Regions from separate parts of the Cobetia sp. MC34 genome, predicted to be linked through region 2. Evidence: predicted binding sites of a transcription regulator. Region 2 holds the regulator's gene; the other holds the start of a gene.
The links. The regulator PhoB, encoded in region 2, activates phosphate uptake and scavenging genes when phosphate is short. The targets are predictions, from matches to a motif close to TGTCATANNNNTGTCANA.
Positions count from the first base shown of each region.

Region 1: IZU87_RS02625 (PhoX family protein) is a predicted target of PhoB. The motif match lies at 1,740-1,757, and genes of this name have one in related genera.

Region 1 covers NZ_JADPPY010000003.1:92,794-96,477, reverse strand. Annotated here, with positions in the region: gene IZU87_RS02625 (PhoX family protein) at 1-1,649, opposite strand, end outside; gene IZU87_RS02620 (3-deoxy-7-phosphoheptulonate synthase) at 1,905-3,065, opposite strand.
Region 2 covers NZ_JADPPY010000038.1:21,705-25,388, forward strand. Annotated here, with positions in the region: gene IZU87_RS15105 (chorismate--pyruvate lyase family protein) at 1-55, shown strand, start outside; gene ubiA (4-hydroxybenzoate octaprenyltransferase) at 123-1,013, shown strand; gene phoB (phosphate regulon transcriptional regulator PhoB) at 1,237-1,926, shown strand; gene phoR (phosphate regulon sensor histidine kinase PhoR) at 1,934-3,256, shown strand; gene cysZ (sulfate transporter CysZ) at 3,443-3,684, opposite strand, start outside.

The DNA.
Region 1 (3,684 bases), on a different contig from region 2:
TCACGCCAGCGGATGATCTGACCCGCCTCGTTGTTGCCACGCGGATTGGCCGCGTTGGTCGGCGCCGTCTTGTAACCGACACCCGGCTCCTCGATGGCGGTGCCATCGTTGGTGAAGGCGGCGTCAGTGCCTTCCTCGGTGCGCTTGGAGTTGTTGGTCAGCGTCATGTAGACCTCACCGGACACCGGGTCCACCGCGCCCCACTCCGGACGGTCCATCGGGGTCGCGCCCATCAGGTCAGCCGCATCGGTGGTGTGGATGATGATGCCAGCCAGGTCATCGGCCGCCAGCCCCAGTGCCTCGGCCAGGGTGCGGCCATCCTTGGTCACGGCGTCCGGGGTCAGCTTGAGCCACGTGCCGGTGCCATCGGCGGAGAACTGGGCGACATACAGCGTGCCCTTGTCCAGGTACTTGTCGCCGATCGCCAGGCGGTCCTTGAAGTCACCGGCGCCACGGGCATCAGCGGCGTCCCACTTGGCGTCTGACACGAACTTGTAGATGTACTCGTTGCGCGAATCGTGACCGGAGTAGAAGACCACCGGCTCACCCTCGACCAGCTTGCCCGGCCAGCAACCTTCGTGACGGAAGCGGCCCAGCGCGGTGCGCTTGATGGCCTGCTCGCCGGTGTAGGGGTCGATCTCGACGATATAGCCGAAGGTCCGCGGTTCGTTGCGATAATCCTTGTCGGCGCTGTCTGCCGTCGGCGTGTTGTCGAAACGCGCGAACTCGCCATCGACTTCACTGGCATCCCCGGCGGCGGTTTCCCAGCCATAGCGGCCACGCTCGGTCTCGATGCCGATGCGGTTGTCATCGAGCTGACGATCGCTGCGCTTGACGAAGTAACCCGGCCAGTTCTCTTCGCAGGTCAGGTAGGTGCCCCACGGGGTGTAGCCGTTGGCGCAGTTGTTGTTGGTACCACGGGTGCGCATGCCATCCGGCGAGAAGGCCGTCTTGACGTAATCGCTGCCCGCCACCGGGCCGCTCAGCTTCATTTCGCTGGCGCTGGTGTAGCGGCGGTTGTAGCGCGAATCGCCCACCACTTCCCACTTGCCGTTGCTGGCCTTCTTGACCTCGACGATGGTCACGCCATGGGCATTGATCTCGGTGCGCACTTCATCGGCCGGACGCTTGCCGGAATCCGCATTGGTCGCGCCGCCCTTGGGTGCCCACAGCGCATCCTGATCGATGTATTCGTTGTTCATGACCAGCAGGAAGTTGCTGGAGGCCGTGTCGTCACTCAAGGCGAAGTTGTGCATGCCATCGTGATGCATGCCGACGGTGTTGAGCTGGATCTCCGGCGTCATCGCCAGGTCCTTGCTCCACTTGGGTGCCTTGGCATTGAGCGGCGTGCCCCACGGCGCCAGCACCTGTGCGGTATACCCCTTGGGAACCACGACTGCATCCGTGCGTGAACCCTTGATCGATTCGAAGGCCAGTGCCAGAGCCGTCTTCTCGCCCGCAGCGTTGCTGGCGGCGTTGGCCGTGGTGCTCAGCCCCGCAAGACCGAAACCACCCAGCATGCTGGCAGCCGCCATGCCCAGGCCGCCCTGCAGGACACGACGACGCGAGATGTGTCGTTCGATGACGGATGAGAACGTCTCGTTGCTGCTGGGATTAAGCAGGCGATGGTCTTCGATTTCCTTGCTCATGTCGCTTCCCCGTAGTCAGGTTTCGGGTTGTTCTGTTCAGGCATGCCCCTTGAGGGCATGCCGAAGGCAACAAGAGTGATACGCGAGCCCGATGACAATTCCGTGACGAACGGGCAACAAGGACGAGAGACGACAGCGCCCAACGGCCTTTCGACCGTTGGGCGCTGGGGACTTCAGGACAAGCCGACAAATTCAGCAAACATCAGGCAAGCGCGACGTCATCCTCCCATCGAGGCGTGAGTCTGGCGCCTGATCTCAGGCCTCGCGCAGGCGCTCGGCGGCCAGGCTCAGCAGGTGCTCGGTGGTTTCCCAGCCAAGGCATGCATCGGTGACTGACACGCCATGACGCAGCTGGGAGAGCTTCTCCGCTGCCGGCAAGGCCTGCTTGCCTTCATTGAGGTGACTCTCGAGCATCACGCCGATCAAGGCATCATCCCCCGCCAGGCGCTGAGAGAGCACATCCAGCATCACTTCGCTCTGGCGGCGGTGGTCCTTGCGGGAATTCGCGTGGCTGCAATCGACCATCAGGCGCGGCGTCAGGCCAGCGCCTTCCAGCTCACGCCGGCAAGCGGCCACCGAGGCGGCGTCATGGTTGGGCTGGCCATGGCCGCCGCGCAGCACCACATGGGTATGCGGGTTGCCCGCGGTCTCGATCAGCGCCGGACGCCCGCTGTCATCCATGCCGAAGTGGCGATGCCCATGCGCCGCCGCCCCGATGGCCTGCACGGCGACCTCGACGCCTCCATCAGTGCCGTTCTTGAAGCCCACTGCACAGCCGAGGCCGGAGGCCATCTCGCGATGGATCTGCGACTCGGTGGTGCGGGCGCCGATGGCCGCCCAGCCGAGCAGGTCTTCCAGGTAGGCGGCGGTCAGCGGCTGCAGCAGCTCCGTCGCCACCGGCAGGCCCAGCTGGTTGATCTCGCGCATCAGCTCGCGTGCCTGACGCAGGCCGGTAGCCATGTCATCGCTGCCATCCAGATGCGGATCATAGGCCAGCCCCTTCCAGCCCACCGTGGTGCGCGGCTTCTCGACATAGACACGCATCACCAGCTTGAGACGATCACGCACCTGCGGCTCGATCACCGCCAGGCGCTGGGCGTACTCGCGCGCGGCCTTGAGATCATGGATGGAGCACGGCCCGACCACCACCAGCAGACGATCATCGTCGCCGGCGAGAATGGCGTTGATCTCATCGCGATGCTGGCGAATCTGGCCGGCCAGGTCGGCGTCCACCAGCAGCTGCTCGCGCAATTCGCTGGCGCTGGGCAGGGCTTCACGACTGATGCGTCCGGGTGTGGTCGGTGTCTGGGCGGCATCAGAGCGGGTCACGGTGGCGTTCTCGGCAGTCAAGGGATCAACAGTGGCGTCGGCAGTGTGCGGGTTTGCGGTCAACACGCGTTCAAGGCTGGCGTTCATGGTCTTCTCTCCTGTGATGAAGCCTCGGCTCCATCACGCAATATTCATTCTGACAGACAGGGACTTCGCGAATCGTCACCCCGGTGTTGCTCGCCCTGCCCCGCGGTGACAGCGGAAAGAGGCAGGACGCCGCTAAATCGCCAGCGCCAATAACCATGCACGACCCGAGCGGAGGCAAGAGAAAAGCGGGTAGTCAGGATAGTGGTGCGCATGGTCATTCCTCTCGTCATTCATGCTGCAATCATTGTCGGCACGTTAGGGTGACATGCCTCTCGTCATGGATTTCGCAAGGCCCGAAACGCAAGAACCCCCGGCCGTGGCTGCGACCGGGGGTTCTTCAAGGTGGTGGCAGCCCGTACGAGACAGGCGCGCCGTAACCTCAGGCGCGCCCCTGTGTAAACCAATACCAATAGCCGGCCGCACACGCCGCCGTCACGACCTGGCCCGAAGGGCAGGCAGCGACAGTGAACGGGCGGTGGCTGGTGGTCTGATTCATGGGTCGGGCCGATATCCAGTAGTGACGATGAAAAGGGTGATAGGCCTATCCTTGCACTCCAGATCGTCCTGCGCAAGCGTGAACCGGCAACAAACCGTTGCCCGCACGCATAAAGAAGGGCTA
Region 2 (3,684 bases):
GCTGGTGCAGGAGGGCTTCACACCGGCCTTCCAGCACGCGCTGCAGCTGCCCTGAGCCTTGCGGCCGACTGGCCTCGTTTCTCTCTCTTCCCTTGCCCACTACCACCCGCCCAGGAGCCCCGATGACCGCGTCATCCACTTCCGCCGCTTCGCGTCCTTCCAGACTGGCCGACTACCTCGCCGTGACACGGCTGGACCGCCCCATCGGCACCTGGCTGCTGATGTGGCCGACTCTGTGGGCACTGTGGCTGGCGGCAGATGGCATTCCCGAGCGCACGACCCTGCTGATCTTCATCGCCGGGGTCTATCTGATGCGCGCCGCCGGCTGCGTGATCAACGACTACGCCGACCGCCATTGGGACAAGCATGTCGAGCGCACGCGTGACCGGCCGCTGACCTCGGGTCGCATTTCGGAGCGCGAAGCGCTGACGCTGTTCGGGGGGCTGGTCGCGGCCGCCTTCGTGCTGGTGTGCTTCACCAACCTGACCACGGTGCTGCTGTCGATCGTCGCCGTGCTGCTGGCGGCCAGCTATCCGTTCATGAAGCGCTTCCATCATCTGCCCCAGGTGGTGCTGGGCGCCGCCTTCGGCTGGGCGATTCCGATGGCCTTCGCCGCGACGCTGGAGGAGGTACCGACCTACGGCTGGTGGCTGTTCGCGGCCAACCTGATGTGGACGGTGGCCTACGACACCGCCTACGCGATGGTCGATCGCAACGACGACCTCAAGGTGGGCATCAAGTCCACCGCCGTGCTGTTCGGGCGTGCCGACAAGCTGATGATCGGCCTGTTGCAGCTGGGCATGCTGGCGGTGTTGATCGGCATCGGCCTGCACCTGACGCTGGGCATCTTCTACTGGCTGGGGCTGGCCGCCGCCGCCGTCACCTTCGTCTGGCAGCAACGTCTGATCCGTGAGCGTGAGCGTGCGCCCTGCTTCCAGGCGTTCCTCAACAATCATTGGACGGGTCTGCTGATCTTCGCCGGTATCGCCCTGGCGACCTGGCCGATGAGCTGACTCCTGTATAAACATTAGTATTATTTAATTTAAAGCAACCCCAGCCCTCTGTTGCTCCCCAGCCCACGGTTCATGCCTGCCTGCCGCGCCTCCAAGGTGGCTGGCAGGCTTGCGTGCAAGCTGCCATGCTGGCAGTTGTCATCTCGTTGTCATATAAGCGGGTTGTAATCGTCATCGACTTGTCATTCTGGCGCGTGCGCCGACTGCTGCATGGGATCTAGCGATGAGCTCCAAGACCGTACTGATTGTCGACGATGAATCCTCGATTCGCGAGATGATCGCCGTTGCCCTCGAAATGGCGGATTACCGCGTGCTGGAGGCAGACAATGCCCAGGACGCCCACGCCATCGTCGTCGATGAAAAGCCCGATCTGCTGTTGCTGGACTGGATGATGCCGGGCACCAGTGGCCTGGAGCTCGCGCGGCGTCTCAAGCGTGACGAGACCACCTCGGAGCTGCCGATCATCCTGTTGACCGCCAAGGGCGAGGAAGACAACAAGATTCAAGGCCTGGAAGCCGGTGCCGACGACTACATCACCAAGCCATTCTCGCCGCGCGAGCTGGTCGCCCGTCTCAAGGCCGTGCTGCGTCGCACCACTCCCAAGGGAGTCGAGGAGGCGGTGGAAGTCGAAGGCCTGATGCTCGACCCGGCCAGCCACCGCGTCACCGCCCACGGCAACTCGCTGGATGTCGGCCCGACCGAATATCGCCTGCTGCAGTTCTTCATGACGCATCAGGAGCGTGCCTACACGCGCAGCCAGCTGCTCGATCAGGTATGGGGCGGCAACGTCTATGTCGAGGAGCGCACCGTGGACGTGCACATCCGTCGCCTGCGCAAGGCGCTGGGCACAGGCCATCAGCATCTGATCCAGACCGTCCGCGGCACCGGTTACCGCTTCAGCGCTCAGGCCTGAGGGATTCATGCGCTATTGGACCAACGAGCTATGGCGCCTCGGCTACCTTGCCGGTGGCTTCGGCCTGATCGGTGGCCTGCTGGGCCATCTGGGCTGGGGCCTGGCGCTGGGTCTTTCGCTGTATCTGTTCGTCCATCTCAAGCACTTGAAGAGCCTCTACACCTGGCTGATCACCAATCCCCATGAAGAGCCGCCGCCCGGCGATGGCGTCTGGGGAGACCTGCTCGATCGTCTCTACCGCTACCAGAAGGGCCAGCGTCAGGCTCAGGAGCGACTGCGCAGCATCCTCAACCGTATCCAGGAATCCTCCGAGGCCATGCGCGACGGCCTGGTGATGCTGGACAACCACGGTGACATGGAATGGTGGAACAGCGCTGCCGAGCAGCTGGTCGGTCTCAAGGCCAGCCACGACCGCGGTCAGCACATCACCAACTATCTGCGTGACCCCGTCTTCATCGACTACTTCAATCGGCTGGCCTACCGCGAGCCGCTGACGCTCCAGTCGCCGCTGTCTGACAACCTGACGCTGCAGATCTCCATCACCCTGTTCGGTGACAACGAGCGTCTGGTCATGCTGCGTGACGTCACCCGCCTCTATCGTCTTGAAGAGATGCGCCGCGACTTCGTGGCCAATGTCTCCCATGAGCTGCGCACGCCGCTGACGGTACTGGCCGGCTATCTCGAGACCTACTCCGATTACGCCGATGACCTGCCACCGCGCTGGCAGCGTGGACTGGGCCAAATGCAGAGCCAGACCGACCGCATGCAGCACCTGGTCGAGGACCTGCTGACCCTGTCACGCCTGGAAACCGACGAGCTGTCCGACAATGGTCGCTGCATCGACATGAGCGCCCTGCTCGGCCATATCCGCGACGACGCCGAAGGCCTGTCCCAGGGGCGCCACACCTTCTCCATCGAGGCCGATGCCAGCCTGTCACTGCGCGGTGAGGAGCAGGAACTGCGCAGCGCGATCTCGAATCTGGTCTTCAATGCGGTGCGCTACACCCCCGAAGACTGCCATATCACCCTGCGCTGGAAGGCGGATGACCAGGGCCTGCTGGTCGAGGTGGAAGATGACGGGGACGGGATCGACCCGGTGCACCTGCCGCGCCTGACCGAGCGCTTCTACCGCATCGACAAGGGCCGCAGCACCGCCACGGGAGGCACCGGCCTCGGGCTTGCCATCGTCAAGCATGTGCTGATTCGTCATCAGGGCCATCTGGAGATCGACAGCCACCCCGGCGAGGGTGCGCGCTTCCGCTGTCACTTCCCCGACGAGCGCGCCTGTCAGGCGAGCGCTCCCCAGGCCAGCAGTGCGCTAGCCCAGTAATGGGCTGATTCAGTGATGATTTGCCCCGGACGCCAGCCCAACGCAGAACGCCCCGCGGCCACCTCGAAAGGAGGCGACTGCGGGGCGTTTCGTTTGGTCAATCAGACGACGCTGCGGCTATTTCAGCGACGTGCCAACTTAGCGACGAGTCAGTTCAGCGACAAGCCATCTCTGCGACAGGCTGTCTCAACGACGCGGCGCCGGCAACTGACGGTAGTGGCTCTGCCACATCAGTACCGCCCCGGCGACGGCGCCCGGGATGAACAGCAGATTGGCCAGCGGCACCAGCGTCATGACGAACACCGCGGCGCCGAAGGTTAGTGAGGGCCACCAGCGCGCCTTGAGGCGCTGCTTCATGTCGCCGAAGCTGACCTGATGGTTGTCCATCGGGTAGTCGAGATACTGGATCGACATGCTCCAGGCCGAGA